Linked DNA regions of Spirulina subsalsa PCC 9445. The protein of the gene in region 1 interacts with the protein of each later gene in a pairwise test. Links are inferred from orthologs where the notes say so. Each region holds a gene or a part of one and is shown on either strand. Other genes may lie near its edges.

What was found.
Region 2: the proteins of SPI9445_RS0109585 (region 1) and SPI9445_RS0106725 interact in binary tests that used the Escherichia coli proteins (3 or more experiments, as listed by UniProt). The link is inferred for Spirulina subsalsa PCC 9445 from one-to-one orthologs.

Annotation. Positions count from the first base shown.
Region 1 is NZ_JH980292.1:2,051,332-2,067,587, forward strand. What follows is about bases 5,486-8,471. They hold SPI9445_RS0109585 (DNA polymerase III subunit gamma/tau), read left to right. Parts: upstream 5,486-5,995; coding sequence 5,996-7,948; downstream 7,949-8,471. Other genes in these bases: SPI9445_RS0109580 (DegT/DnrJ/EryC1/StrS family aminotransferase), read right to left, coding at 5,486-5,730. Also shown: SPI9445_RS0109545 (hypothetical protein), read right to left, coding at 1-454; SPI9445_RS0109550 (TspO/MBR family protein), read right to left, coding at 865-1,329; SPI9445_RS0109555 (DUF4332 domain-containing protein), read right to left, coding at 1,336-1,770; SPI9445_RS0109560 (hypothetical protein), read right to left, coding at 1,795-2,418; SPI9445_RS0109565 (Npun_F5560 family protein), read right to left, coding at 2,480-3,031; SPI9445_RS0109570 (glycosyltransferase family 2 protein), read right to left, coding at 3,197-4,165; SPI9445_RS0109575 (WxcM-like domain-containing protein), read right to left, coding at 4,218-4,658; more of SPI9445_RS0109580, read right to left, coding at 4,627-5,485; SPI9445_RS0109590 (hypothetical protein), read left to right, coding at 8,934-9,809; SPI9445_RS0109595 (site-specific DNA-methyltransferase), read left to right, coding at 9,831-11,141; SPI9445_RS0109600 (hypothetical protein), read right to left, coding at 11,569-11,883; SPI9445_RS25045 (hypothetical protein), read right to left, coding at 11,946-12,170; SPI9445_RS26970 (helix-turn-helix domain-containing protein), read left to right, coding at 12,353-13,462; SPI9445_RS0109620 (Uma2 family endonuclease), read left to right, coding at 13,578-14,135; SPI9445_RS25055 (CHAT domain-containing tetratricopeptide repeat protein), read right to left, coding at 14,193-16,256. UniProt on the Escherichia coli protein: Part of the beta sliding clamp loading complex, which hydrolyzes ATP to load the beta clamp onto primed DNA to form the DNA replication pre-initiation complex.
Region 2 is NZ_JH980292.1:1,417,636-1,433,150, forward strand. The notes cover bases 8,569-11,777. They hold SPI9445_RS0106725 (trans-splicing intein-formed DNA polymerase III subunit alpha N-terminal partner DnaE-N), read left to right. Parts: upstream 8,569-8,895; coding sequence 8,896-11,577; downstream 11,578-11,777. Other genes in these bases: SPI9445_RS24605 (diguanylate cyclase domain-containing protein), read left to right, coding at 8,569-8,717; galT (galactose-1-phosphate uridylyltransferase), read left to right, coding at 11,615-11,777. In the rest of the region: SPI9445_RS0106710 (iron uptake porin), read left to right, coding at 660-2,384; DNA helicase PcrA, read right to left, coding at 2,543-4,858; more of SPI9445_RS24605, read left to right, coding at 5,037-8,568; more of galT, read left to right, coding at 11,778-12,613; SPI9445_RS0106735 (GGDEF domain-containing response regulator), read right to left, coding at 12,616-13,665; SPI9445_RS29135 (PAS domain S-box protein), read right to left, coding at 13,683-15,515. UniProt on the Escherichia coli protein: DNA polymerase III is a complex, multichain enzyme responsible for most of the replicative synthesis in bacteria. This DNA polymerase also exhibits 3' to 5' exonuclease activity. The alpha chain is the DNA polymerase catalytic subunit.

The DNA.
Region 1 (16,256 bases):
ACAAGGAATCAAAGGGGAGTTGAGCGTCTAAAATCCACTGCATCACCTGATCACTTCCCACCCCTACCACCCGAAAATCACAGGCGGCTCCGAGGCGATCGCAAAAATAATTCCCCTTGCGATTGCGTTCGTGCGCCATGTGTTGATCCCGACTGGGATCAATACGACCGTTTTTAACCCCAGTTTGGGGGTCTTTTTGGTTGAGATAACGCTTTAAATCCGGTGAACAGAACCCATAGGTGAGTTGCAGGCGATCGCGTCCAAAATGCCGGGTAATGGGATCCAGTAAGTAGTAATTCAAATCCTTTAAGGCCTGCAAGGACTCCTCTGCTTGGGGAAAAGGATTAATCTGAGCCGCATATTTTTGATAAGTTTGGCTACAAGTGCAGAAATCCCCCAAGGTGAAAAATTCCCCCAAGGGTGTAGAACTATCAAAAGACCCCGATTGCACCATGACTAATGTTCTCCCCCCTCTTCCGCATTTTGGCGGATCGTTCTCCGTATTTTTGCGGATACAACTCCCGGTTTAAAATCGGGCAAATTTGACCAAAAATCTTGACAAGAGAAAAAAAAGGCGGATTTTGGCGACGAAAGCACACAAGGAACCCCCAGATCAGAAAGAGAACCGACGACTTGCCGTGTTTCGTCTCGGTTCTCTTTACTGGTTCGCTCCTCACACTTATACAAGATAACCAATCTCCCCCAGTTTGTCAAGATTTCCGTAATATCCCCGTGAACAGGGAATTTTAAAGAGGGTTTGCTGAACAATATCAGGTGCTAGACCCAACAGGGGAACAGATCCTCCAAAACTGGCACAAGTGCCTATTCCCGACACCTGACACCCGATTCCCAATGCTAGAAAATTTAAGCATTATTGGGATTCAAGCGAATCATTTCCCAAGTGACATAAGTCCCGATGGGACTCCAAAGCAAATAGGGAACGAGGAGGAGGGTGGCGGTAGGATTAACTGGGAAAACCAACAGGGCGAGAATGGCACCGAAGAGGGTACCAGTGGCACCAATAAGAGTTCCGGTCAGTAAACTTTTCCAATTACACATTAAGGGGGTGTAACTCATGATCGTCACTTCAACGAGTAAATATCCCCCCATCAACGGCCAAGATTGGGCCGTTTCCCACACCAGATAAGCAGACCACACCCCAAAAATCACAATAGTTGTCCAAATTAGGGGAATCGCCCACTCAAAGGTCAACCAGGGGGGGCGACGGAGACGGTTAAACCAGCGCCGCCCTTCTGGGGTGGTGAGGTTGCTAATTTGCACCACGACGAGGGCAATCAGTCCGATAATTAGCCAACTGGGAATAGGCATAGACCATCACGATTGCAGAACTTGGGCTTCTCTCACCCATTTTTGCACTTCTTGGACGGGGGGACATAAATCTCGCCGTTGGAGGGTAGAGACTTGCATCCGGAGGATTTGACGGTGTAAACGGTGAACGGGGGTGTGGGCGAGTTGACTGACGGAGGCAATGCCGGAATGTAGGAGGATGCCACAATATTCACATCCGACACTGGGTAAGCGGGATAAATCCGCCATAGCCACCCATTTTTTCACCTGTTGGAGGGGCAAATGGAGTTGAGTGGCGATCGCATTACATTGTTCAGGAGTGGTTCCCTCATTCAGGAGGGCGGCGGTTGTCTCTAAGCCCAGAGACTGGAATTGACGGTGTAATTCTGCGTTTAAACCGGGCAGTTGTTCGAGATCCCAACTACAGGCTTGGATGGTGACTCGATTGGAAGCAGCAGGCATAAGGTTCCCTCAAGGAATATCCCATTATTGGGGCAGGATGGTTAAATCCAAAATGGGCTGATGGGTTAAGCATAACCAATGACAGACGAAAAGATCCGGTTTTTGGATATTTAGGGAGGCGATCGCGCATTCTGTGGGGAAGGGGAAAAGCCGATCAAAGACAATCCCTGACCCGTTAAAGGCGAATTGGAGGGTATAAACAGCCGGGGGAGCGTTCAAGTGGTGTAACAGTTCGTAGGCGAGATGATAGAGGGGTTGACGTTGATCATCGGGGAGATCCACAGGCTGCACATAACCCTCATTTTCCCGTCCGATCACTTCCCCATAGAGGGGGCCTTTAATGGTCCAGACAATGGGCAGCCAATAATCGCCCTTGCCTGTTTCATAGTCCAGTTCCGTTTCCACCCATTGCTGTTGTTCCGCTAAGTCCTGACAGGCGAGAAAAATACTGGGGGAGGGGAGGGGTAATTCTGGGGGAATGTGTAGGGTGAGGGGACAGTAGACTGCATCCAGATCCATGTCCAGATCCTCGGGGGTAATCAGGGTAATTTCTGCCTCGGGTTCTAGGGAGGCGATCGCTTCTTTTAACGCCAAAGCATGGGGCAAGGGGGGAGCAACTTGATCACAAACAATCAACACTGGCGGCATAAAAACACCTAAAAAGAGGGGCTGAATTTTGCCCCTTTAAAATACCATGCTGTCCACCCGCTTACATGGTGCCGAAACTGGGAATCGGACCGGGTAAACGACGGGAAAAACTGGGCAAATCCACCTTAGAGGTGTTGCGACGAGTTTTCACCGCTAACCGATAGCTAACACTTTGTAACTCAACGTGAAGTTGTCGATTTTCCCGTTGTAGACGTTCGATTTTCTCCCGCACAGGCTCCATCCGTTCCGCAAATTTGCGACGGTAAATTTGGGGCATTTCTTGCAGGGCTTGTTCTAACATCCGACTGCGATCGGTTAATTCCTGCACAGACTGGCGGAGTTGATAAATTTCTTGATCCCGTACTGCAATCTGCTGTTGATAGAACGTGACTTGTTGTTCTACTTCTTGCAGTTGTTCCCGCAACATCCGCATTTCTGCCTTGTGACGCTCAGAAACTTCGGGCTGGGGCATAAAGTTAGTGTTGCCTTTGACCAGTCGGAAGAGTTCTTGGGATAACTGCTGAACCAGTTGGTCGCGGAGTTGAAGTTCTTCTCGAAGGCGAGAGACTTCACTTCTTAGGCTATTGACATTGAGATTTTCTGTAATATTCACGGTTGCTTTCTGCTCCGATCTCAAAGATGTGTAGGCAAGGTGTGGGAGGGGATTGTACCGCTCATTTTAATGTCTTTTCACCTATTTTGCATCAAAAAATGCAGCAATAGGGAACGGGGGGCAGGGGAGCAGGGGGGCAGGGGGGCAGGGGGAGATGTATATTCCCTATTCCCTATTCCCTCCCTCAATTCGATCCATCACAATATAAGCAGGGCGCTTGCGCACTTCATCAAAGACGCGCCATAGATACTCCCCAATGACCCCTAAAAAGATAAACTGAAAGCCACCAATAATCAGCAGAACAATCATTAAAGCAGACCAACCCTGTAGAGTAATTTGTAGCGTTAAACGCTGAACAATGACTAGAATTCCATAGAAAAACCCTGTTGTTGCTAAAATAAGTCCTAAAGCTGTACAAGCGCGAATGGGGAGATAGGAGAACTGAGTAATTACACTAACCGCTAACTCTACTTTTTTCCAAAAACTCCAGCCTGACTTGCCAATTTTGCGCTTTTGACGGTCATAAAATATCTGGGTTTGGCGGAAACCACTCCAGAGGATTTGTCCACTAATATGGGAGTTTTTTTCCTGCATGGAAAGTAATACATTGGCAACGGGACGATTAATCATAAACATATCGGCCCCTGTTTTAGGCCACTCTGACCAAATTTTGTTCATTAAACGGTGGAACATTTGGGAAAAAAGCCGATCTAAAAAATGATCCGCTCTGGTACGACGAACCGCCCAAACTACATCATAGTTAGCTTGAATAATATTAAAAAACTGGCTAATTAATTGGGGTGGTTCTTGTAAGTCTTGAGCTAAAAATGTGATATAATCTCCTTGAGCGTATTGGATGCCTGCAAGGATGGCAAGATAAGATTTAAAGTTGCGAGCTAACCGAATTGCTTGGAAGGAAAAATGCTCAGGCTTTAGGTTTTGAACGAGTTTAAAGGTGTTGTCTTTAGAGCCATCATCGACAAAGACAATTTCGGTTTTAAACTGCTCTTGATTCTCTTGGGCGAGGGTTTCTAAACCTGCAATGAGGGGAGAAAAAAGTTTTTCAGCGTAATAAAGGGGAACAATTATAGAAACAGTGGGCAATATTGAGGAGGTAGCGAGGTTTATATTCATTAGCCAATACAGTATCTACAAAACTTTGTATCTTGTTTATTAATGCTATAGATTAAGCTACAATTTTTAAAAAATCATCAAAATTGCGAATATAATCGGCTTCGGAGTAGGGATGAGAGGCTAAGACAACGAGGGCGGAATTATTACGGTGTACTAAGTCTCCCCAGAGTAAGGGTTTTTGATAAAGTCCAACGGTGGGATCGTTTAGAACAAAGATTTTCTGCTCATAACCATCGGTTAATAAAACCTCGACTTCTCCAGATACACAAACTAATAGTTGATGGTGTTGATGATGGGCGTGTCCGCCTCGTTGTTGACCGTTAGGACAACCATAAACCCAGTAGGTTCTAGCAATGGGAAAAGGACAGGTTTGATTACCTTCAGCCACGGCTAAATAACCTTGTTCTGGGGTGCCAAAATGAGGAAAACGGAGGATTAAGTCGTCATGGAGGGGGGAGGGATTACGCGCTGTAAAAGGTGCGGATTTGTTCAATAATGTAAGTCTGTTGTTCATGGGTTAAACCGGGATAAAGGGGTAAACTTAGTTCTTGTTGGGCGATTTGTTCGGTTAGAGGGAGATGGACGTTTGCCCAGGGGTAATCACGATAACAGGGTTGTTGGTGGGGGGGAATGGGATAATGGATGAGGGTTCCTACTCCTTGGTGGGTGAGAAATTGTTGCAGGCGATCGCGCTCCGGGACTAAAAGCGGGAAAATATGATAAACACTGTCTGGATTGTAGGCGAGAACCTGTAAGGGTAAATCCTGCAAATTCTCAATATAATACTGTGCCTGTCGTCGTCTCTCTTCGTTTCGTTGTTCCAATTGCTGCAAACGGCAGCTTAAAATCGCCGCCTGTAGTTCATCTAAACGACTGTTCCCTCCCTCAATCTCGTTATGATACTTACGGGGTGATCCATAATTCCGCAAAAGTTGCACGGTTTCCGCAATCTTGGGGTTAGATGTAGTCACAGCGCCCCCATCTCCCAAACAGCCAAGGTTTTTGGTGGGGAAAAAACTAAAACCACTGGCATCTCCCCAACTCCCTACTCGTCTCCCTTCCACTGTGGCCCCATGACTTTGGGCGCAGTCATCGAATAAGAGTAAACCATAGGAGCGAGCAATTTTTGTTAGTTCTGCCATGTCTGCGGGCGCGCCGTAGAGGTGAACGGCGAGGATGGCTTTAGTTTGGTCATTTAGGGCGTTTAAAACCTGTTCTGGGTCAATATTGAGGGTATCTAGACGGGGTTCGACTAAAACGGGGGTAGCACCGAGGGCGGTAATGGCGAGGAGGGTGGCGATGTAGGTATTAGCGGGAACAATAATGCGATCGCCTTCTCCAATTCCTGCCGCCCGTAACATCATTTCTAGGGCTTCTAAGCCATTCCCCACCCCCACACAATACTCAGCTTGACAATAGCCCGCAAAGGCCTGTTCAAAGGCTGTTACTTGGGGGCCGAGGATATACCACCCCGATTGAATCACTTCGGCAGTAATGGCCAGCAGTTGGTCATGATCTTGATAGGAGTGAGTGAGGTCAAGATAGGGAATTGAAGGGTTCATCATTCAGTCGTTGAGCCATTGCAACCAAAAGATTCAGCCTATCATAGGACTTGTTGAAAAAGTCCGGGAGTTGGGAGTCAGGAATCGGGAGTCGGGAGTCGGGAATCGGGAGTCGGGAATAAGTCTTAATTCCTCGTCTCCCCCTCTCCCTCTCTCCCCCTCTCCCCTGCTCCCCTCCCCCGTTCCCTAATCCTTAGTACAGAAAGCCTAATTAAAATCCAAACGAGTCTACAATGTAAGATAGAGAATCTGTTGCTATTGTTGCCCCATGTCCTACGAACCCCTGCATCACAAATATAGACCCCAAACCTTCGCGGAATTAGTCGGACAAGAGGCGATCGCACAAACCCTCACCAATGCCCTCAACACCTCCCGCATTGCCCCCGCCTACCTCTTTACCGGACCGCGAGGCACCGGGAAAACCTCCTCCTCCCGCATCCTCGCCAAGTCCCTCAACTGCTTAAAATGCGATCGCCCCACCCCCACCCCTTGCGGTCAATGCGAAACCTGTCGTCAAATCACCCAAGGTTCCGCCATGGACGTGATCGAAATTGACGCAGCCAGTAACACCGGAGTAGACAACATCCGAGAAATCATCGAACGCGCCCAATTTGCCCCCGTCCAATGTCGTTACAAAGTATATGTCATTGATGAATGCCATATGCTCAGTGTTCCCGCCTTTAATGCCCTCCTCAAAACCCTAGAAGAACCCCCGCCCCGCGTCGTCTTTGTCCTCGCCACCACCGACCCCCAACGGGTTTTAACCACCATTATTTCCCGGTGTCAACGCTTTGACTTTCGCCGTATTCCCCTCACCGCAATGGTCAAACACCTAACCCAAATTGCCCAAAATGAAGCCATTGCCATTGCAGCCGATGCCCTAACCTTAGTCGCCCAAATTGCCAACGGCGGTCTAAGAGATGCCGAAAGTTTATTAGATCAACTGAGTCTTTTATCTGGAGAAATTACCGTCGAAAAAGTCTGGGACTTAGTAGGAGCAGTGCCAGAACAAGATTTATTAAAGCTCATTCAGTCCATCCGTAGTAATCAAGTTGAAGCCGTTATTACCCAATGTCGTCATCTCATGGATCGGGGACGAGAACCTCTCATCGTCCTACAAAATCTCGCCACCTTTTACTTAAACTTACTCCTAGCCAAAACCTCCCCCCAAAATTACCATTTAGTCCCCGTCACAGCCCCCACTTGGCAAGCCCTCTGTGAAGAAGGAAAACATTGGCATCTCGAAACCATTTTACAGGGACAACAAAAACTCAAAGACAGTGAAATTCAACTCAAAAATACCACCCAGCCCCGTCTGTGGTTAGAAGTCACCCTCTTAGGTCTGTTACCCTCTGCTTTAACCCCTCCTCCGGCTTCCCCTCAACCTACTCCTCGGGTACAAGCACCCCCTACACCCACCCCCCAAACCCCACCCCCCAAACCCCACCCCCCCCAAGAAGAGAAAATCACCAAGGGAAAAGCAGATATTGCCCCCGCTGCCCCAAACCCCAAACCCCAAACCCCTGCTCCGTCTGCACCCTCTGCGGCCGCAACCGAAGAGGAAATCCTCCAGCGACGAATTCAACAATTCTGGCAACAGATTCTAGACCTTTTACCATCCGCCCCGAGTGCCTTATTGAAACAACATTGCACCATCCTACACTTCGACCTAGAAGATGGTGTGGTCTATCTTTCCATACCTAGTCCGGGATTATTGAAGATGGCTCAAGCACAAATCAAAGACATTGAACTTGCTTTTGAGAAAGTTTTTCATCAAAAACTCAAAATCCAGTTACAAATCACGCCCAAATCCCCTCCTCCTGCTGCCACCTCATCTCCCAAAGTGACACCACCCCCCGTTTCTCCTCCCCCAGCACCAGAACCCCAGAATGGGAATGGTAAGCAATTTACAGGAAATGGCGCATCCCGTCAGGTTAATCAGAACCATAGTAGTAGTCCTCCCGTCCTCCCCCCCAAGACTCCCCCAGCCTCCCCCCCCACTCCTCCCATTATGCCAACCACAGAGGAGGACGACGAAGAAGACGACGAAGACATGAAACAAGCCCTGCAACAAGTCCTCAAAATGTTTTCCGGTGAGATTTTGAATTTAGAACAAGAGATTCTCCCATCCACTGGAGGCCTAGTCACCGTTACAGATGACCCCGAATTTATCCCCGATAGTGACGAGGAGCGAGAAGACCCCGAGGATATGCCATTCTGAACGCAAAAAAAAGAGGGGACTGGCTGCTATCTCTAACCCGTCCCGCTAATTCATTCAATCTCAATGAGAGGAGAACACTCCGTTCACTATAACCTTGTTGAAAATATATGTCAACTATATTGATAAAAATTCTCAACTTAAGGCACAATCAGTTTACCGCGCCTCCGCTCCCTATTCCATAACTCCCCAATCCCCCGATGGAATAAAAGCCGCCCAATAAATTAGTGCCAATATTTGCGATCGCGTCGGTGCCGATGTAACCCAAGTTGCCCAAGGCATTGGTTTAGACTCCCGCATTGGCACAAAATTCCTCCAAGCGGGGTTAGGTTGGGGGGGATACGGTCGGAATTATTTAGACCGCGAGGCCGCAGAAGTGGCTGGTTTCCGCTATGTCGGGATTGGTCATTAAGTCCTGAATATTCCACGGTTTTGGATGTCAATAACCGGGTTTCTGTCGAGGAAACCCGGTTTCAAGCATGAGGTCAGAAACCGGGTTTTTAACAAAAATGTTGCAAAATTCCCCTTCCTCGCTTGCAGGGAGGGGATGGATAGCAACCCAGCAATATACTGAGCGACAGCGAATCCATGCTAAGATAAATAGATCTTGACCACTAACTCCCAAAGCGAAAACCAAGCTAAAAAGGGCTGTGTTGCAAGAGAAAATTTGGGTCTTAGGAACTAGGACTTCTGCCTGGGGAGGGAAGATAAGACTCGCTATATTTCGGTATAGAAAGCACTTCCCATTGAATCAGGAAGCTCCATCCTCGCGCCTCGGCAGAGTGGGGTAGTTCACCACAGCTTGGAGGCACTCATGAGAGAATGAACGCAACCCGGTTTCTTGCTGTGGTTAGTCTGTGTTCCCCAAGTGGTTGGTGCGTCAGCAAGATCACAGTTCTTGGTTATGTCACCTCAATTATTCGGTCAACGCACCCTACCGCGCCCTACTCTGTTCTAGATTATAAGCTAATACCAATAATCTTTAAAAATGAATCAAAAATATAACTCATTTAGAGATTATAAACCAGATGGTCATAATTGGATCACCTTAGCAAGTGGTGAGTATTACCCAGATATTTTAAAAGATGCTTGTGATTTGTATCAGCCCGTATTAGTGTTATTTGGGCAATTGGTTAAATCCTCTGAATCTTCCATCAGATTATACGGTCTTATTTCAGAAGTTAATAGCCAATGGATGAGGGTACAACTTTGTAGAGTTTTTCGGAAATATGTTAGTCCTTCAACACCTGTTGAGATGCTAAAAAAGAAGAAAAAAGCTAAAGAAATTGCCGAACAGTTTGGACATAAATTTAGACCAATCCAAGAAGTGCAAGCTTCATTTTCATCTCGTCCGGTACGGGATGAGGCTTTATGTGCTTTGTTGTGGGAATATAAAGACAGAGGGAAAAAAGGTTATGATTTAACGCAAAGATTATTTGATTTATTTCGCAGTTATTTTCCTGAGTTGAATATTCAGGGACCAGAGAGGGCAGGCAAAGATATTCTATTAGGAGATATTTTCCAAGATTATCCTAATCCTAAACGTCCTGTAGATTTCGTTATTTATGATCAGGAAAACACAGTTTTAGCTATTGGATTAGCAAGATATGATTCTGATCGGGGTGGCGCGCAGGAGGATGATCGTACAGGTGGTTATAACAATTGTGCAAACGAAATATTAAATTATACTCAAATCCATCAACTCAAAACCAAAATACTTTTTATTAACGATGGGCCGGGTTTATTATTGGGTTCAATGTGGGACGATTATTCGTCAATCGAAGAAAGTTGGACTCAGAAAATTATGGTGCTTACGTTAAGAATGATTCCCGAACGTTTAACCATTGAGTGGCTATATTCTTAATAATGTAGGAGGACAACACACATGGCTACAGGTATTTCTAAAACAAAATGGACAGGGGACACTATTTGCAATGAAGAGTTCATGCAAAACCCATCAATCCCTTCTCTGGCTTACAAAGGTAAATTATCTGAATCTGACATTTTAGATTTACCTTATGAAGACGCTTTACTATTTAAACAAATTGGCAAGCCTTACAACCAATTGTATTATGGGGATAATTTACCCATTCTTTTATCTTTTCTTAAAAACAACGAAATCAAAGGCAACATAAATCTGATATATATTGATCCACCTTTTGCGACTAAAAGTGTATTTCAATCTCGCTCTCAAACTGACGCTTATTGTGATTTGTTGGCAGGAACTAATTATATTGAATTTATGAGGAGACGGCTAGTTGTTCTCCGAGAACTATTAGCAGACAATGGCTCTATTTATGTCCATTTAGATTCTAACATGATTTTTTATATCAAAATTATAATGGATGAGATTTTTGGAGTTCAAAATTTTAGGAGTTTGATTACCCGAAAAAAATGTAATCCTAAAAATTACACCAAGAAGAATTACGGAAATATATCAGATTTTATTTTGTTTTATACAAAATCCGATAATTACATTTGGCATCGTCCATTTGACCAATGGACACCAGAAAAGGCAAAAAAAGAATATCAATATCTTGAAGCAGAAACAGGTCGTTATTATAAAAAAGTACCGATTCACGCACCCGGAACAAGAAATGGTGAAACGGGTCAACCTTGGCGGGGTATGAGTCCTCCCGCCGGAAAACATTGGCAATTTAGCCCAAAAACTTTAGATGAAATGGATAAAAGGGGTGAAATATTTTGGTCAAAAAATGGCAATCCAAGACGGAAAATATATTTAGATCAAAGTCAAGGTATTCCAGTTCAAGATATTTGGTTAGATTATAAAGATCCTCATAATCAAAATATTAAAATCACAGGTTATCCTACGGAAAAAAATCCTGATCTGTTAGCAAGAATTATTCAAGCATCTTCTAATGATAATGATTTGATTCTTGATTGTTTTGCCGGATCAGGTACAAGTTTAGATATTGCTTCTAAGTTAAATCGTAAATGGATTGGTATTGATCAAAGCTTGGAAGCTATTAGAACAATTATCAATCGCTTTAAAAATGGATGTGATGTTATGGGAGATTTTGTCAGTGCTAATTGTAATAGGGAGGTCAAGAGAAGCCAACAATTATCAATTTTTGATAACAACATAAATTCAAAAAATACTGCATCAAATTTTACTGTATATTCTCTTAAATCCTTACAAAGTGACTTGTTTGATCTGGAAATTTATGAGGAATAAGCTGTGGGGGAGAGTGGTCAGACTTCGACCGCTTGGAGTTGTTCGAGTGCTTACAGTTTAGTAGAGTGTGTCAGACTTAAAATTGCTCTTCAAAGTCTATGAATTTTCCGTCTGACGCACCCCACCCCTAAAACCCTAAAACGGAGCTAACAACTGTTTATTTGTCTCGCCAGTCTCCAGTCGCTAGATTAACGTTATCTCGCTGCTTTAAGTAATCGTTAATTGACTCAATACCCGACCCTTTTATAGAGGGAAGGAATGGGGATTTTGGAAGGTCAAATCATTCAATCTTCCCGATTTTAAGAGATACGACGCTTTTTCACAATTCGTTTAAACCCGCTATATAGCCAACCTACCTGAGTCGTGCAAAAAAGGTTTGCCTGTAATCCAGATAGGACAATAGCCTAAAGTTCACGTTTCATTAGGATCAGCTATATATTAATCCTACTACCGTTAATAATAGTACTAATAATACTATTAATACTACTACTGTTTTGATTAAAAATATTAATAATTTAATTAATCCTTCTACAATCCCTCCAAAGTTTCTGATAAACAAAGAGATTGGATCTTCTTGGTTAATCCAGGCTATTATAATAGTTGTTCCACAAAATAAAAGTGTCAACGGAAAAATATATAGTTCTGGAATCCCATAAAGCACCAAGACTTCTCCAGCACACCCCTCCAACACTACAGTTAGACCAGTTACAGTCGTGATTTCTCCACCTTTTTCACTCGACATACACCTTTTTCACTCGACATAGTTGTTCCACAAAATAAAAGTGTCAATTTCAGTTATCTATTTTAAGCAATCAGAAGTTCTTCGAGTCCCATAGACGCTAGACCTTTTGCCACTAGACCCGTAATTCCCAATGCGGCAATGCCTCCCAACATTCCCCAAGGCCCCCCTAAAATGGCTAAAGCGGTCGTAATTGCGGCGGCACCGCTTAACCCCGTTGTGGCCATTACAATGGTTAGAATGACCGCAGGAAGCCCTAATGCCGCTATCTTATCAATAACTTTGTCCATTTGCCCCAACCTTTGAACTTTGCTCTACAATCTGATTCTTCCCCTGTTATAATCCCGTTTACTGACCGGAAATGTCGGCACTTTTTCCCCGACATTTGTAAAAAAACATTAAAAAAGTCGGAATAAATCGGATAATGTCGGAATAAATCGGCGTATAATAAGTAAAACTTTTGGTTTCAAGTATGGACACAGAAAAGCTTGTCTCGCTAGCCGACCATCTGGTTTTCACGCAAACAGGGAAACACCTCACCACCCTACAAAAAACAATTCTGCGTGAAACCTTCGGGAATCAGCCCTATTCCCGTATTGCCCGAGAATGTAAGTTTACTGAAGGTCATATCAGAGATGTGGCTTCAGACTTGTGGAAAATACTGTCGGATGGGTTTGGAGAGAAAATAAACAAATCCAATGTTTCCTCAATCCTAGAACGGGCAGTTTTTGCCTTTAACTCGCCCACATTCGGCGATAATACACAAATTCAAGAGTTTAATTTTTGCCCCGGCACCCATTCTACTGTACCGGACTCTACACAAACCCCCGAACCCACAACCTTTCCCTGCAAAACATACCTGATTAGTACCCCAGAAGTTCCCCAATTCTTTGGACGCACTTCAGAACTCGACACCCTGAAACAGTACATCCTTAACCAACATTGTCGCCTCATCACGATTCAAGGACTAACTGGCATCGGGAAAACGGCCTTAACTCTGAAACTCCTTGAAGAAATTCAATCCCACTTTCACACTATCTATTACTCTAGTTTGCGCTTTTCCCCTCCCCTGACGGATACCCTCACTTCCCTCCTAAAATTCCTCACGGAAACAGAAACGACTCCCCAAAACCCAGAACTTCAACTCCATCAACTGCTGGAATATCTGAAACAATACCCCACCTTGATTATTTGGGATGATGTGCAGCATCTCCTGAGTGCAGAACCCGGAGGACAGTGGAAATCGGAACGGGAAAATTATGAGTTTTTGTGCAAAGTGTTGGGGGAGGTGGCACATTGTAGCTGTGTGCTGTTGTTGAGTTGGGAACAACCGCTTACAGTGACGCAGTTGCAAAGCTGCTCCCCTCGGGTGAAGTCCTTGTCGTTGGGGGGTTTGGGAAAGGAGGCTGAGGAACTTTTGCAGGCAATGGGACTCCGGGAGGAGGACTGGCAAGGGTTAATTGAAAAGAGTCAAGGGAATCCCCTGTGGTTGAAATTAATGGTAGATAGGATTGAAAAGCGGTTTGAGGGTAGGGTGCAGGAGTTTTTGTCCCATCGTTCGCTACAGTTGGATAAATGTTAAATGGGATTGATAAAACCCCCATTGGGGATGAGGAAAATGATGCAAATCCTATCAGCTTATCCAGAGAGCGCGTTAACATGAGAGGAAACGAGCAAACCCATGCAATCGCGCTACCATGACCCCAGCTATTAAACCCATTACTGATGCAGCATTAATGCAACTCAGTTCCCAAAATCCCGAACTGAGATTTGAACGCAATGCCGATGGTACTTTAATCACAATGCCACCAACTGGAAAAATTTCTAGTAATCGAGAACTAAAAGCAGGTGCTTATTTATTCGCCTTTGTAGACTCTAATGAGTTAGGAGAAGTTTTTAGTTCGAGTGGGGGGTTTATACTTCCTAACGGTGCGTTATGCTCTCCTGATGTTGCTTTTATTGCCCGACAACGCCTACCAGAGGGATGGGATACTGGAGAAGACGAATTTTGCGATATAGTCCCTGATTTTGTCATTGAAATTCGTTCTAAGACGGATAGTTTAACTAAGTTACAAGCAAAGATGGCAGAATATATCGACAATGGGGTGAAATTAGGATGGTTAATCGACCGCATCAATCGTCGTGCTTTTGTTTATCGTGGTGATGGTTCGATTACGCAATATCCAGAGAATGTAATGCTAGAAGGAGAAGATGTGATTCCGGGTTTTACCGTCGCTTTGCAAAAATTGTTGTAGTCGTAGTAGGGTGGGCAGTGCATCAGTCTCCTGGGAATATTCTTCAATTAGTGACGTTTATTTCATAACTCCCCAATCCCCCGATGGAATAAAAGCCGCCCAATAAAAAGGATGTTGATAAACTTCACCTTCTGCTAACGCTAACTGAACTAAACGTAAGGCTTCACTTCGCCCCTCCCCTTGCAACAGTTTTTCATAATAACGCACCATTAAATCCTTAGTTCCCGCATCATCTACACTCCATAAACTAATCACTTGACTTTCTGCTCCCGCTATCACCAACGCTCGACGCAAACCATACACCCCCTCGCCATTGGTGATTTCTCCTACCCCCGTTTCACAGGCAGAAAGCACCACTAATTGAGTTCCCTGTAAGTCTAAATTAGCCACCTCTAAGGCTGTTAAAACCCCATCTTCTTCCCCACTAGACCGTTGATTAAATCCCGCTAACGCTAATCCTGAGCGTAAAAGGGGATTTTCTAACACAAGGGGGGCAGAATCTTCAGAATTGGGTAAGAATTGAGAGGGAAGAATTGCCTCTATATCGGGTAGAAAAAAGCCATGAGTGGCTAGGTGCAAAATTTGGGGAGATTGAACTTGTTTAACTACGGTTTCTGTCGCCAACTTGTCCATAAAAACCTTGACATTTTCTAGTTTTTGTGATACTAATTCGGCTTCTGTCGCGGTATTGGGAAGGGGCAAAACATTCAAATCCCGTAACCCTCGATTAGAGGGGATGGCCATTTCCTCGACTTCACCATAATCTGGATTAGCTAAAATGATGGCTGGATTTTGACTGGGTGGGGTTGCTCCTTGACGGAGTAAATCTCGCCCGGTGGTTAAATAAGTAATGCGATAATTCTTGAGCAGTAACTGATTATTTTCGTCTACTAAAGCGGCAAAGGGAATTAAATTGAGTTGACCATCAGGGGATAATAATAAATGAGTAATATCGCCAGAAATTTGGGTAATTTTGGCGCGGATGGGCTGCATTAACAGCGTGTCTAACTGCCGTCCTTTTTCACGGTATTGGCGAGACATGGGGCGGGCTTTTCCTAGGGTTAAAGCACGGCGAAACTCTGCCACAGCTTGATCAATTGGGGCAGTTTTGCCTAAATTGACCCATTGAGGCTCACCACTGGCGGCTAAGATATAGGCGGCATAATGGGGTTCTCCCCAGACTAATTGATCGGGAGAGGGGCGACGGTGGGGGCGATAAACGATAAACTCTACTAAAACTGCATCGGGGGGAATCTTTTCTTGAATTTGTTCTAGGGTGACGGGAGTTGTTTCTGTTCGTAAGTTGGCACTAATTCGAGCGAGTTGAGATTCCATTACTTCGATTTTATTCTGCAATTCCCGGAGGTGATCTTTATAACCCTCTGGGGTGAGATGGGTGGGGGGATTAAAACGTAATTCAGCTAGTTTAGCCCGTTGGTTTATTAGTTCATCTAGGAGTTGTTGATGAGGGGGCGTTAGATGGGCTTTAAAGGTTTGTAAGTTGTCGGTAAGGGCATCTAAAACACGACCTTTGCGGCGGAAAATTGTAGTTAGGGCTAATTGAGCGGCGTTGAGATTATTGGGGGCATTTTGGAGATGGAGGGAGATGGCTTGGTTGGTGGTGGCCGAGAAGCGATTCATATAGTTTTGTTTTTCGCTTTCTCCTAATAGGGGTAAAACTCGCTCAATGATGATTTCTTGGTCGGCTAAACTTTGGTGTAAGTAGTCGAGGGCGGGGGTAATTTCTCCTTGTTGGAGTTTAAAGCTGGCTAGGTTACTGAGGGCTTGGGCGACTAAAAAGTTGCCTGCGTAACCCCATTTTTGGAAGTAGGCTAAATGGTCTAAGTAGAGGGATTCGGCTTGATTATAGTCCCCACGGGCTTCGGCAATGTGTCCTAATGCTTGGGAAATTTCGGCGACACTTTGTAAGTCGGATTGCTGCCAACGGTGAAAGATGGCTAGGGCTTGAGTATAATAATTTTCTGCGGTTTCATATTGCCCTTGTTGGGCTAATAAATCGCCTAAGTTTTGTAAGGTGTAGGCTGTGGTAACGCTTTCTTCGGTGTCTGGGGGATGGTGACGGTTTTTCTGGTTTAAAACGGTTTGTAGGAGGCTTTCTGC
Region 2 (15,515 bases), 630 kb from region 1 along the record:
CAAGGTAGAATCTTCAAGGGGTGGGATGCTTTCCCGCCCCTTGTTCTCTTGAGAAAAGCCCGGTTTCTTATGAACGATTTTGCTATGATATGAGCTAAAATTCTGTGTAATGTCTGATGAAAACGTATCATTCATCTTTCTGGGGTTAGCTCATCGTCGGGAAGCCCCGCACTGTACGAATGTCAGTGTCGGGATGAAAGACGGTTAATTGAGGGGTTCGATGCCCCGAAAATTAACAAACAATCATTTACTACGGATAGGGACGTTGCTGCGGCGATGATAGTCGAGCAGCGTGGACTTGCAGCCCTTGGACTGGGGGTCAAGCTGCCTGTAGAGGAAGAGGTTATCGGGGATGTCCCTAAAAAGACATCTAGAGCCTCCCGTAGAAGCAGGAAAGCCTCATAGTGATATGGGGAAGCCCGCACCGTACCCGTAGAGTCGGTGTCGGTAGGATGTCACGATTACAAATAGTCAGTAGGGGGAGACACTCCCGAATTAAAGCCCAAAAACATCAGAACTGACCTCCAATCAGTCAAAGCGGCTTTAATCCGTTTGATGGTTTATTTGGGAACCCGATGTTATTACGCTTACTGTCAGCGTCTGTAGGATGTCAGAGTTACAGGTTTATTGTTTTCTCTTGTGAAGTGTGAGGAAGATTGATGTCTAAAGATTTAAGAAGAGTTTTACTGGCTGCACCTGCCACCCTCGGCGCGCTCTTAGCCGTTGCCGGGACTGCCGTTGCTAATCCTGTTTCGACCAGCGACCTGCTGCAACAAGTCAATAGCTATACAACTGAGGGTAATAGCACCTTGGGTCAAGCCGGGTTCCCCGGTGCTTCCCAGTTTGGTGATGTTTCCCCCGGTGACTGGGCATTTCAAGCGTTAGATGACCTCGTGCGTCGTTATGGCTGTTTAGCGGGTTATCCTGACGGAACTTTCCGAGGCAACCGCGCTTTGAGTCGTTATGAGTTTGCCGCCGGGTTAAATGCTTGTTTACAGCAGCTAGAGCGCATCATTGCTGAAACGACTGCCGAGTTTGTCACTCGTGAAGATTTAGAAACCCTGCGTCGTCTCTTGCAAGAGTTTGAAGCGGAATTAGTCACCTTGGGGACTCGCGTTGATAACTTAGAGTCTCGGACTAGCTTCTTGGAAGATAATCAGTTCTCCACTACTACCAAATTACTCGGGGAAGTGGTCTTTAACTTAGATGTTCCTTCTGGGAAACGAGCCGTCCCCACCTTTATCACGGGAACGTCTGCCAATGGTCAGAGCAATAATGGTTCATTGGGTGACACCGTAGTTACAGATGCGGCGGGGAATGTGATTGCTTCTGAGGTGGGTTTCCGCGAACCTCCCCGTCAAGAGAAAATGGACAGTAATCTGGCTTTCTCCTATCGGGCGCGTTTAAACTTTGATACTAGCTTTGTGGGGTCTGACCGTTTGCGCACTCGTTTACAAGCGCGCAACGCTCGGAATTTAACCGATGTTGCTAATATTGGCACCGATGGCCTGCGTCCTGACCGTTATGGCGACAGCAACAATAATGTTGAACTGAGCAAGTTGTGGTACTACTTCCCTCTGGGACGGAACATCCGGTTCCATGTAGGGGCTACTGGGATGAGTATTAATGACATCATTAATTCTTCAACGACCAGTCCTTACAGCAAAGATAGCTTACCTCTGGGGATGCTTCATAATCCCGCTTTCTTTGAAACTCATGGCTCTGGTGGGGCGGCTGTGGGGGCTAATATCAAGTTGAGCGATAATTTGGCGTTAGATATTGGTTACTTTGCCTCCAATGCCAATGAGCCGGATGAGGGGCTGTTTGGGGGGAGTTATGCTCTGCCTGTGCAGTTGAGCTTCAAGTTATCGAACATTAGTATGGCGTTGGGTTATTCCCGTACCTATGCTCCTAGTGGTGCCGTGAATTTGAGCACCATTGGCGATCGCTCTCGGACTCCTTTTGGTCAGAATGCCACCTCTGGCAACCATTACCACCTTGCCGCCAGTGTTGATGTTGGTCGGGCGATGAACTTAAGTGGTTGGTTTGGCTATACCAACGCCATTGGGGAAGCTACCGAAGCGGCCTTAGTGAAAGGTCGGAGCGCGGACATCTGGAACTGGGGGATTAACTTAGCCTTCCCGGATTTAGGTCGAGATGGTGCTGTTTTGGTGACAGGTTTCAGTCAACTGCCCTACGCCAGCCACATTGAGAACCGTCCTAATGTGCGCAATGCCTCCTACTTGGGGAATTTAGAGTATCGTTTCCCGGTGAACGATAACATCGAGATTGCGCCCGGATTGTTCACCATCCTGAATCCCCAAGGGGATGCTCGGAATGGTGCGGTTTGGGGGGCTTTACTCCGCACGACCTTTAAGTTCTAGGAGCAAGTTCTAGTTGAGATTCCGCCGTTGGAATCTCTGATTTAACGGCGGGGTTTCCGTGCTACGACGAAAGAGGGGGGAATTTTCCCCCCTTTTTCTAGCTCGCTGCAAGGGGGAATGGATGAACTCTCCCCCTACCACGGCTGCTCCTTGCGCTCCTATTCCATTTTGATCAGATCGATGGCTTTCGGATTAATAATCTTCCGACCAATATCAAACTGAATCGCCAGATTAGTCTTTTTCCCACTACCCAAGATATGGGTCACTTCCCCTAAACCAAAGACGGGATGAACCGCTTGATCTCCTACTGCCCAGACAATCTCCTCTGAAGGAGTCTTAGAGGCCTTACTTTTGCGCGTTTTACGGGCTTTGCGGACATTGGTGCTAATTAACTCCTCCGGTAATTCGGCGAGAAATTGGGAGGGAAAGGCTGGCTCTCGATAGCCCCAGAGGCGACGTTCTTGGGTATAGGTGAGAAACAATTGCTCTTGAGCGCGGGTAATGCCGACATAACAGAGACGGCGCTCTTCTTCTAAAGAGAGGGGATCTTGAATCGCCCGTGAATTGGGAAATAGACCTTGCTCCATCCCCACTAGGAAGACAATGGGGAATTCTAGACCTTTGGCGGAATGGAGGGTCATTAGGGACACCCGGCTGGCTTCTTCGTCGAGATTATCTAAATCGGAAGCGAGGGAGGCGCTGGCAAGAAAGGCCTGTAAACTGCTGTCCTCATTTTCTTCTTCAAATTGAGTCATGGCATTATACAACTCTAGGACGTTCTTCACGCGGTTGTCGGCTTCCTCAGTTTCTTGATTCCGCAGGTTGTCTAAATACCCTGATGCTTCCATAATGCCATCAAGAATCTTTACTACGCTTTGTTCTTGGCTGGCTTCTTGGTATTTTTGAATCATTTGGGCAAATTCATGAATCGCTTTGCTGGCCCGAGAGGCGATCGCATTTACCGAGGTTTCATCACTCAAAAGCTCCCACAGGGGGACATTTAGCTCCGTTGCGGCCTGCATTAATTGGTCAATGGTAGTCCGTCCTATACCCCGTCGGGGGGTATTAATAATCCGTAATAAGCTCACCGTATCGGCCGGATTGGCAATCACCCGTAAATAAGCTAGAGCGTCTTTAATTTCCTTGCGGTCATAGAATTTTTGCCCCCCCACAATCAAATAGTGAATTTTCGACTGAAGTAGGACTTCTTCAAAGTTACGGGATTGGGCATTGGTACGATATAAAATCGCAAAACTGCCCCAGTTTAACTCGGGATTTTCTGTCGTTAAGGCGACAATTTGCTGCACCACAAAACGGGCTTCTATTTGTTCATCACGCGCCTGATAGATATAAATTTGTTCCCCATTTCCTCGGGTCGGTCGGAGAATTTTATCAATCCGATGGGTGTTATTTTCGATTAAATAATTCGCCGCTTGCAGAATATTTTCTCGGGAACGATAGTTTTCTTCCAGCTTAACCATCGTTTGGGTTTCCTCATCGGGTAAGTTATCTCCGAAGTCTTCTTGAAACCCTAACAAAATGGTATAGTCAGCCATACGGAAGGAGTAAATCGATTGATCCGCATCTCCCACCACAAACACAGAACGCTGTTCCCAATTCCACTGTTTTGAGTCGGGTTCTCCATTGGTGGCTAAGAGACGGACTAAATCATATTGAATCCGGTTTGTATCTTGGTATTCATCCACCAAGATATGGCGAAATTGTTGATGCCAGTAGCCTAGAACCGTCTCATTTTGTTGAAAAAGGCGCACGGGGGCAAGAATTAAATCATCAAAATCTAGGGCATTATTCGCGGCTAACTGATTTTGATATTCTTCATAAATATCCGAAATAACTCGACCCCGATAGTCAGGATTCTCCTGGGCATAGTCTTGGGGAGATAGTCCTAAGTTCTTCGCGTTACTAATTGTATAACGCACCATTTTGGGATTGAATTTTTTGTCGTCTAAGTTGAGTTGTTTGGTCGTAATGTTTTTGACTAAAGTTTGGGCATCATATTCATCAAAAATGGAAAAATTGCGCTTCCACGTGCGTCCTCGCTCGTCTCGATATTTATTGATATCATAGCGGAGGATGCGAGAGAAAAGACTGTGAAACGTCCCGATCCAAAGAGGCTTAATCACTGTTCGATAAACTTTAGATCGGAGAGCGGTTTGTTCTGGGGGGGTGAGGGCATCAAAGGGCTTTTGATACTTTTCAAGGGCTATTTTCTGACTGAATAACCGTTCAATGCGCTCCTTCATTTCCCGAGCGGCTTTGTTGGTAAAAGTAACAGCCAATATATTTTCGGGATGAACTTTGTGGTGATTAATGAGATGAAAAATACGATAGGTTAAGGCTCGGGTTTTGCCAGATCCGGCCCCGGCAACCACGAGAAGAGGGCCGCAAAAATGTTCGACCGCACGTCGTTGAGAGGGATTGAGGGAGGCAAGAAAATCTGGAGTTGGTATCATGAGAACGAGATGGAGAAGATGGGTACAGATTAAGAAGCGTGAAGAAAACGCCCGACCTTTCTAGGGTCTACACAGAAGGGAAAAGAGTATGTCACAATTGGAAGGGAAGATAAGCGCAGCCTTAAAGGTATCATCCTATCTTCTGGTGAAACACTCATTCTAAGATTTTCTGAAGTTTATGCAAAATGCTGAGTCGTCTAGACAGGCTCAGTCTTTATGGAAGTTACGTCAAGTAACCGTGCAAGAAATAAGGGCGCTTCTAGACGCAGACCGAGTTAATTTATTAGCCTTCCAACCGGATGGGGTGGGAGTGGTGGTGAGTGAAGCGAACGCACGCCCTAACTACGCCCCGGATTGTCGGACTGCCCGTCCGGTGTTGCCCTCTTTGTTAAACTTACATTTTCCAGCCGCCGATATTCCCCCCACCTCACGGGTACGGTTTTTGGAAAATCGCCAGGGGGTCCAAGTCAACACCATCACCCAAGAGGCGGTTTATTTCCCCCTGAGCCAAAAACGCCGGGAAGTAACTCATCCGCCGATTACGGCGGATCCTTGTCATGTGGAATATTTGGGACATTTGGGAGTCCAGTTTTGCCTGACCATCCCGGTGATTATTAGTCAGGGGGTGGCGGTATCGTCTTCCTTAGCTTGGGCAGAACAGGAATCTTTGTGGGGCTTAGTCATTGTTCACTATGTCACGCCCCCTCCCGAGAGTCCTCAACAGAAGTTAGCCCAACTGGAACTTTATCTAGAACGATTACAACGGTTTTTAACCCGAGAACAGGCCATCCGTCATCAACACCGGGCGCAACAAGAGGAAAACCTGTTGCTGGAGATTCGCCAGTTGTTGATCCATGGGGGAGAAACAGACTGTTGGCAAGTGGTTCTAGAGAAAGTGGTGAAGGCCTTGGGGGGGTGCGGGGGCTGTTTAACTTGGTATGGCTATTTAGAGGGGATTCAGCCCCAGTGTTATATCTTGGGGGATTATCCCTTAGAGGCTCATGAGGTGGTACAACGGACTTGGCAGAATCTGCTAGATGCGGCCCCTTTAGAGGCGGTGACAGTTCCGTTGCACTTTCCGGCCCTGAGTATTGATTTGTTGTCTCCTGGAGCCCCAGAGGTTTTGAAAACGGCGTTTTGGAACACTTCAACAAGGCTGTTGTTGGGGGTGGGTTTACAGTCAGGCTATGAGTATGTAGGACATTTGAGTATTTTTCGGCGAGGGCGCGATCGCCAAATCCATTGGGCTGGCAATCCAGAACGCACCCAAGGGGAACGCCAGCCCCGTTCTTCTTTTGATCCTTGGCTGGAAACGGACCATCAAGCGGTGGATTTTTGGCTAGAAGACGACTATCTCTTGATTAAACGGGTGGCCGAACAAATCTATACAGCCCTACGCCAGCAGCAAATTGAGCATTTACGAGTCAGCCAACGGGGTTATCATGCCCTAACGCAACTGCCGAACCGTCAATTTTTGAGTGAAAAACTGGCGATCGCGTTGATTAACAGTAACCTCAATCATGAACTGGTGGCCGTGATTTTCATTGACCTAGACCGTTTCAAACAGGTGAACAAAGTCTTAGGCCATCGGGTGGGCGATGAACTCTTGTGTTTAGTCGCCCAACGCTTAAAAGAACACATTGCCCCCCCGAAAAATCTCCTTGCCCATTGGAGTGGAGACAAATTTGTGTGTTTATTACGACAAATCAAACAGGCCGAAAGCGAGATTATCGAAACCCTCTGTCAGGATATTAGTCAAGAATTCCAAGCCCCGTTTTTTCTCAGTGGTCAGACCATTTACGTTACCCTGAGTATGGGGGTGGCCTTAGCCCCCTTCGATGGCACCAATCCCGAAACCCTGCTCCTCCATGCGGAGGCGGCTATGTATAACGCTAAACAGCAAGGCCGGAACACCTATCAGTTTTATCGGGCGGCCCTAGGCGATCGCCTCAATCCCCTCTCCTTAGAAGCGGATTTACGTTCCGCCTTGATTAACAATCATTTTCAGCTTTATTACCAGCCGCAAATTGACCTGAAAAGCGGGAAAGTGATGGCAATGGAAGCCCTCATCCGGTGGCACCATCCCCAGCGCGGTCTAGTCTCCCCCTGTCACTTTATCCCCCTCGCCGAAGAAAGTAGTTTAATCTGTGATCTGGGGGAATGGGTCTTGCGCCAAGCCTGCCGACAGTATAAAGTCTGGCAAAGTCTCGGCATGGAACACCTACGCATTGCTGTTAACGTCTCCGCCAGACAATTCCAACAAGTAGACTTTCTCAACACCATCACCGGGATTTTAGCCGAAACTGAAACCCCCCCCTCGGCCATTGAAATAGAAATCACCGAAGGCACCGCCGCCAAAGATGTGGAATTAACGACTACGATTCTGCAATACTTACAAAATCTCGGTGTCACCGTCGCCCTTGATGACTTCGGCACCGGCTATTCTTCCCTCAATGCCATCAAGCATTTTCCCCTCAATACCCTGAAAGTGGATCAGTCCTTTGTGCGAGATGTAATCACCGATCCCACCGATGCCGCCATTGTGAAAACCGTCGCGGCCTTGGGACATGGCTTGAAATTACAAGTCCTCGCCGAAGGGGTGGAAACCTTGCAACAACTAGAGTTTTTACAATCGGTTAATTGTGATTTAATACAAGGGTACTTATTTAGTCCCCCCCTCTCTTCCTCCGCGGCCACGGAATTCTTACAAAACTGTGCCAACGGAGCCAGCTTACAGTACCGTTTTAACGCCCACGACACCGGGGAAGAGGACATAATTAGTACCCATCCGGCCTTGCAAGACCTTTTAAAACAGGCGCAACGGGAACATCTCACCGCCCAAATTGCCCAGCAGATTCACTCCTCCCTAAAATTAGAGGATATTCTCAACACCACTGTCCGAGAAATTCGCCATTTTCTGGGAACCGATCGGGTTATGCTATACCAATTTAAGCCCGATTGGGATGGGCAGGTGGTTGTAGAATCGGTGGGGCAGGGGTGGCAGTCTTTGTTAGGGCAAAGTATCAAGGATCCCTGTTTCCGGGTGAAGTGCGCCCCCCTCTATCGTCAGAATCGCATTTCGGCCATCTCCGATGTGGAACATAGCCCTCTAGAACCGTGCCATCGTAAAATGCTACGCCGCTATGACGTGCAGGCCAATTTAGTCGTGTCTATTGTGCGGAAAGAAAATCTTTGGGGACTGCTGATTGCCCATCATTGTAGTAGTCCGAGGGAGTGGCTCAACAGTGAAATGGACTTATTGCGTCAACTGGCCTCCCAAGTTGCGATCGCCATTCATCAATCCCAACTCTATCAACAACTCGAACAAGCCAACCAAGAACTCCGCCAAATTGCCACCCAAGACAGTTTAACCGGAGTCGCCAACCGTCGCGCCCTAGATGACTATATCCTCCAAGTGTGGGGACACTTACAACAGGAACAAGCCCCCCTGTCCCTGATTTTGTGCGATATTGACCATTTCAAATACTATAACGATACCTACGGTCATCAAGCCGGGGATCAGTGCTTAAAACAGGTTGCCCGGGCCATGCAGAGCGTTATTGAGAATCCCCAGCATCTCGTCGCCCGTTATGGAGGGGAAGAGTTTGCCATCATTCTCCCCCGTGCCACCCACACCGAGGCGCTGGAAGTGGCCATCCGTTTACAGGAACATCTGGACTCCCTTAAAATCCCTCATATTTCCTCCCCCATTAGTCCTTTTGTTACCCTGAGTATTGGGGTGACTACCCATGTCCCCCGGATAGAAAAAGCCCAAGATATCCTAATTGCTGAGGCAGATCAAGCGCTCTATCGTGCTAAAGCCCAAGGGAGAAACTGTATTGAGTCCATTAGTCACTAATTGGGGTATAGTCATTTCCCGACTGTTTTGGCTTGAGGGGAGGGGGAGCAGGGGAGCAGGGGAGAGGAGGAATTAAGACTTATTACTTATTCCCAATTCCCAATTCCCCATTCCCAATTCCCCATTCCCAATTCCCCTGTTCCCTGTTCCCTGTTCCCTAATTACTAATCAAATTCTTATGTCCTTTGTTGGTTTACATATTCATAGTGACTATAGCCTCCTTGATGGAGCGTCTCAACTTCCCGCTTTAGTGAATCGTGCCGTAGAATTAGGAATGCCTGCCATTGCCCTCACCGATCATGGGGTGATGTACGGGGCCATTGACTTAATTAAAACCTGTCGAAATAAAGGGATTAAACCCATTATTGGCAATGAAATGTATGTCATTAATGGTCAAATAGAGGACAAGAAAAAACGTTATAAACGCTATCATCAGGTCGTTTTAGCGAAAAATACCCAAGGTTATCAAAACCTCGTCAAACTCACCACAATCTCTCACCTCGAAGGAATGCAAGGGAAAGGCATCTTTACCCGACCTTGTATTAACAAAGACCTATTAGAAAAGTATCACGACGGGTTAATTGTCACCAGTGCTTGTTTAGGGGGAGAAGTTCCGCAAAATATCTTAAAAAATGACCTAGTAGAAGCCCGTAAAGTTGCCCAGTGGTATAAAGATATTTTCGGAGAAGATTATTATTTAGAAATTCAAGATCACGGTTCGGCAGAAGACCGGATTGTTAATGTCGAAATCGTGAAAATTGCCCAAGAATTAGATATTCCTATCATTGCCACCAATGACTCCCATTTTATCTCCTGTCATGACGTAGAAGCCCATGACGCGCTGCTTTGTATTCAGACGGGAAAATTAATTACAGAAGACAAGCGTTTGCGCTATAGCGGCACTGAATACCTCAAGTCTGCCGAAGAGATGAAACGCTTATTCCGTGACCATTTGAGCGATGATGTGATTGAAGAGGCGATCGCCAATACTATCGCGGTGGCTGAGAAAATTAAACCCTACAAAATCATGGGAGAACCCCGCCTTCCCAACTACAAAGTCCCTCCCAATCATACCCCCGATAGTTACTTAGAAGAGGTCACTTGGCAAGGCTTACTAGAACGCCTTAATTGTCGTCATCGTTCCGAAGTCCCCACCCTCTATAAAGAGCGCATCGAATATGAACTTAAAATGATGCAGCAGATGGGCTTCTCGACCTACTTTTTAGTGGTATGGGACTATATTAAATATGCCCGAGATAATAACATTCCTGTAGGACCCGGACGAGGTTCTGCGGCTGGCTCTTTAGTGGCTTATTGCCTGAAAATTACCAATATTGATCCCGTGCATCATGGTTTATTATTTGAGCGATTTTTAAACCCAGAACGGAAGTCTATGCCGGATATTGACACAGACTTTTGTATTGAAAAACGGGATAAAGTGATTGAATATGTGACGGAGAAATACGGCAAGGCGAATGTAGCGCAAATTATCACCTTTAACCGCATGACTTCCAAAGCAGTATTAAAAGATGTGGCACGAGTGCTAAATATTCCTTACGCAGAATCAGATATGATGACCAAATTAATCCCCGTTTCTCGGGGAAAACCGACCCGTTTAAAGGTTATGGTTTCTGATGAGACACCTTGCCCAGAATTTAAGCAAAAATATGACACAGATCCCACAGTAAAACGCTGGGTAGATATGGCTATCCGCATTGAAGGAACGAATAAAACCTTTGGCGTTCATGCGGCTGGGGTAGTGATTTCCTCTCAACCATTAGATGAGGTTGTCCCTTTACAAAAGAACAATGAAGGGGCTGTTATTACGCAATATTCAATGGAGAATTTAGAATCTTTAGGATTGCTCAAAATGGACTTTTTGGGCTTAAAGAATCTGACCACTATTCAAAAAGCTGCCGATTTAATTGAGCAAAATCGGGGGGTTCATTTAAATGTGGATCAACTGCCCTTAGATGAACGGAAAGCCTTACGCATTTTGAATAAAGGGGATGTGAAAAAAATGCCCCCAGATATTCAAAAAACTTACGGATTATTTAAAGAGGGGCAACTTGAGGGGATCTTTCAGGTGGAATCTGAAGGGATGAAACAAATTGTTAAAGACCTTAAACCGTCTGGCATTGAAGATATTTCTTCTATTTTAGCCTTATATCGTCCGGGACCGTTGGATGCGGGGTTAATTCCTGATTTTATTAACCGCAAACATGGACGAGAAGCCATTCAATATGAACATCCCTTATTAGAGTCTATTTTAGAGGAAACCTATGGGATTTTGGTCTATCAAGAGCAAATTATGAAGACAGCCCAAGACTTAGCGGGGTATAGTTTAGGCCAAGCAGACTTACTCCGTCGGGCGATGGGGAAAAAGAAAATGTCTGAGATGCAGAAACATCGGGAGATTTTCATTGATGGGGCAACAAAAAACGGGGTATCTCAACCGATTGCCGAACATTTGTTTGATCAAATGGTTAAGTTTGCTGAATATTGCTTAAGCTATGATACAAAAATTATCACCGTGGAGTATGGCGCGATCGCAATCGGTACAATTGTAGAGCAGGGTTTGCACTGTCACGTTTATAGCGTTGATCCCAATGGCTTCATTTACACTCAACCCATTGCCCAGTGGCATCAGCGAGGGGAACAAGAAGTTTTTGCATATACCTTAGAAAATGGTTCAATCATTCAGGCAACGAAAGACCATAAATTTATGACTCAACAGGGGAAAATGTTACCCATTGATACTATTTTTGAACAAGGTCTAGACCTCCTGCAATATCATTTAGAGGAGACAGGAAATCCTAAAAAAGTTAGTTCTAATAAAGGGCATCTCATTCACATTTAGCCGACGTGAGCTAGTTTTTTCAAGGGGACAAAATATCATGAATAACAGTCACATCCGACTAAACGTGATTACCAAAGAATGGGTTATTTTTTCCCCCAGTCGTCGTCAACGTCCCCAAGACTTTCAACAAGATCCAAGTTTACACATCGAACCCCCTTGTTATGACCCGCACTGCCCCTTTTGTAACTTTTCTGAAGCATCTTCTGAAGTAGTGATTCTAGAAATTGCCAATCCGCAAAAAACGGGCTGGCAAACGAGAGTTGTTCCCAATAAATACCCCGCCTTAACACCAGATGCTAAAACTACCCGCCAACTCGATGGGATTTATTTATCTATGCCCGGTTATGGTTGCCATGAGGTAATTGTAGAAAGTCCAAAACATCATTTAGATATTGCAACAATGCCTTTACAAGAGGTCGAAATTGTGATAGAAACCTATCATCAACGCTATTATGATTTAATGGTAGCCCATCAGAATATGATGGCGATTATTTTTCGCAATCATGGCCATAAAGCCGGGGCTTCTTTACAACATCCCCACTCCCAAATTATTGTTACAGGGATGGTTCCCCAACATATTCGCTATGCTGAACAGGAAGCACAACGCTATTATGATACTTGGTCAAAATGTTTGTATTGTGAGATTTTAGCCCATGAAAAACGGGAGGGAGTGCGCATAGTTGCCGAAAGCAATTTGTTTTTTGCTTTTATCCCTTTTGCGGCCGATGTTCCCTTTGAAATCTGGATTATGCCCAAGGTTCACCAGGCTGATTTTGGCAGTATTTCGGACGCGGAAAAGGTCGATTTTGCGGCTATTTTAAGGCGAGTATTACGGCAGTTAAAGACCAAATTAAACAACCCCGATTATAATTATGTCATTAATACGGCCGCTCGCTATAAAGCCGAAGAACCTCAAGTTCATTGGTATTGTCAAATTCGCCCCCGTTTAACTACACCTGCGGGGTTTGAAATTGGGTCTGGGATTAGTATTAATCCTTCTTTACCGGAGTCTGATGCGGAATATTTACGATCTTAATACTAGGGTTCATAACATCTAACTTGATTTTTCCCTTCAGATTTAGCCACATAAAGGGCTTTATCGGCCTTATAAATTAAGTTTTCTATCCGAGATTGAGTATCTGGGATTTGGGTAGCTACTCCTAAACTGAGGGTGACATAGGGAACAACAGAAGAGGCACAATGGGGGATTTTAAGCTCAAAAACCGCTTGACAGAGGGTTTGTGCAACAGTCACGGCTTCATTTTGGTCTGTGTTGGGTAATAAAATAATAAACTCTTCTCCACCATAGCGGGCAATTAAATCATGGGACTGCTTGAGTTGAACTTTAATGATATGGGCGACTTTAATTAAGCACTCATCTCCGGCTTGATGCCCATAGGTATCATTATAGGGTTTAAAGTTATCAACATCACATAAAATAATAGAACAAGGTTTTTTTTCTCTCAGCATTCTACGCCATTCTAGTGCTACAATGCTATCAAATTTTCTCCGATTAGCAACTCCGGTTAAACTGTCATAATGAGCCATGTCTTTGAGCCTTTTATTCGCAATTTGTAAGGCATTTTCAACGGCATGACGACGTAAAATTTCTGCTTCATGTTCTTGAATTTTTTCTTGAAGCTTTTGGTTTTTTTCTTGAAGCGCATCGACCAATTGAGCATGAGCTTTTTGTAAAAACCTCAGTTGTAAATGGGTATCAATCCTTGCTTGAACTTCGGCAATATGGAACGGTTTTGTAATATAATCAACTCCCCCAACGGCAAAGGCTTGTAGTTTCTGCTCAACTTGATTGTAAGCACTTAAAAAAATAACTGGAATGTCTTCGATTTCGGGCATGGTTTTCAGTTGCTGACAAACTTCATAACCGTTCATCTTAGGTAAACCAATGTCTAATAAAATGAGATCGGGTATGGTCTTTTGAACAACTTTTAAGGCCATTTCCCCTGTAATAACTTTACGAACTTTATAACCTTGTTGCTCCAACATAGTCGCTAGTAAACGCAAGTTCTCTGGGGTATCATCAACGATTAGTATATCCGGTTGGTTTGTTGGGAGATGAGCAACCATTAGAGGCTTCCCTTGAATTAGGACGAGGGTCTGTCAAATTGTTGTAAAAGTTGAGCCGTGGCTTCGAGAATTCTCTCAAATTGAAAGTTTTTGACTAATTGTATTAAACTAGCAGCCAGTTCTGAATTGGGGTAAGGAATTTCTTGGATCAAGGAAAAAATATGCTCTTCATCCGCAATGCTCACAGCTTCTTCAAAATGTTTGAGCCAAGGCTGTGGTTGTTGTTGGAGTTGGGCAATCCAAGCATCAGATGAGGGTTGAACTTTAGTTAATTCTACTTCTAGACTATCGTATTCTGAGGTCACAAGGGAGTTGCTACTATAAGAATATTCTACGCCTAAATGTTCTTGTATTTTGGCTAAGATATGGTTTTTTAGGAAGGGTTTACTGAGAAAATCATCACATCCGGCATCTAAAACAGCTTGTCGTTGTTGTTCAAAGGCGCTGGCGGTGAGGGCGATAATTTTAACGGGGGGCTGAGTGTGGGGGGGGAGTTGGCGTTCTTGCTGGCGAATTTGTCGGGTGGCTTCGTAGCCGTCCATGACGGGCATCCGAATGTCCATCCAGATGAGATGGGGGTGCCAGGTTTGCCAGAGGGCGATCGCTTTTTCCCCATTTTCGGCTTCTTCAATCTCGAATCCCAAGGGACTGAGGATAGAACGCAACAGGTGACGATTGACGGCAATATCTTCCACAATTAAAATCCGCCATGAGGGCTGATGGGGGGCGAGGCTAATAATGGTTGGGGTGTCAGAGGAGGGGGACTGAAATTCTTTGGGAGTCGGGAGACACAGAGAAAAGCGGAAACAGGTTTCTTGGGGGTTGGTTTCAGGACAGGGAACGAGGGTAGGAGGGTGTTCCGGGGGAGATACTAGCCGCCAGTTGCGACTTTCAACGGCTATGTCACCCCCCATGAGTTGAATAAAACGGCGACTGATGGGTAAACCTAGACCTGTTCCCTGTTGGGAGTTGCGCCCGACTTCGGTTTGTACAAAGGGGTCAAAAATACGATTGAGGTCTTGGGGGGCGATGCCGGGGCCGGTGTCAATGACGGAAAATTCAAGGGGGATGAGGTGGGGATCATGGCTGGGTAGGGTTTGAAGCCGCAGGGTAATATAACCGTGCTGGGTGAATTTGGAGCTATTACTGAGCAAGTTCATGAGGATTTGTCGCAGTTTGCTGGCATCACCGAGGACAAACTGGGGTAGGTGGGGGGGGCGTTGGATGGTGAAGGTTAAGCCTTTGGTGTGGGCTTTGAGGTAGAACATACTGTGCAAGAGGTCGAGGAGTTCATGGAGGTTGAAGGGGGCGATATCTAGGGAGACTTGCCCGGCCTCCATTTTGGAGAGGTCGAGGATGTCGTTAATCAGGTCGAGGAGGTGTTCTCCGCTTTGTTGAATAATGCTGAGATAGTCTTTTTGTTCGGGGTTAAGGTTGGACTCTTGATGGAGGATTTGGCTAAACCCGAGGATGGCGTTGAGGGGGGTGCGTAGTTCATGACTCATGGTGGCGAGAAATTGACTTTTGGCGAAGTTGGCGGCTTCGGCGGCTTCTTTGGCTTCTTGCAGGGCTTTTTCGGTGCGTTTGCGATCGCTAATATCCCGAATCATGAATAGAACCTCATCGTCCCCGCTAATGGTGACGCGGACTTCTTCTTGATAAATTTGACCGTTGAGGGTGAATTCCTGCTCGTAAATACACATTTCCCGCTTACTCAGAACTTGGGTCAGGACTTGTAAATGTCGGGTGGCAATTTCTGGGGGAACAACATCCATCAGGTGTCTGCCAATGCGTTGATGGTCAAAAAGTTGGGGGGAATTTTTGGCGGCGATAAAGTCCAAATAAATGCC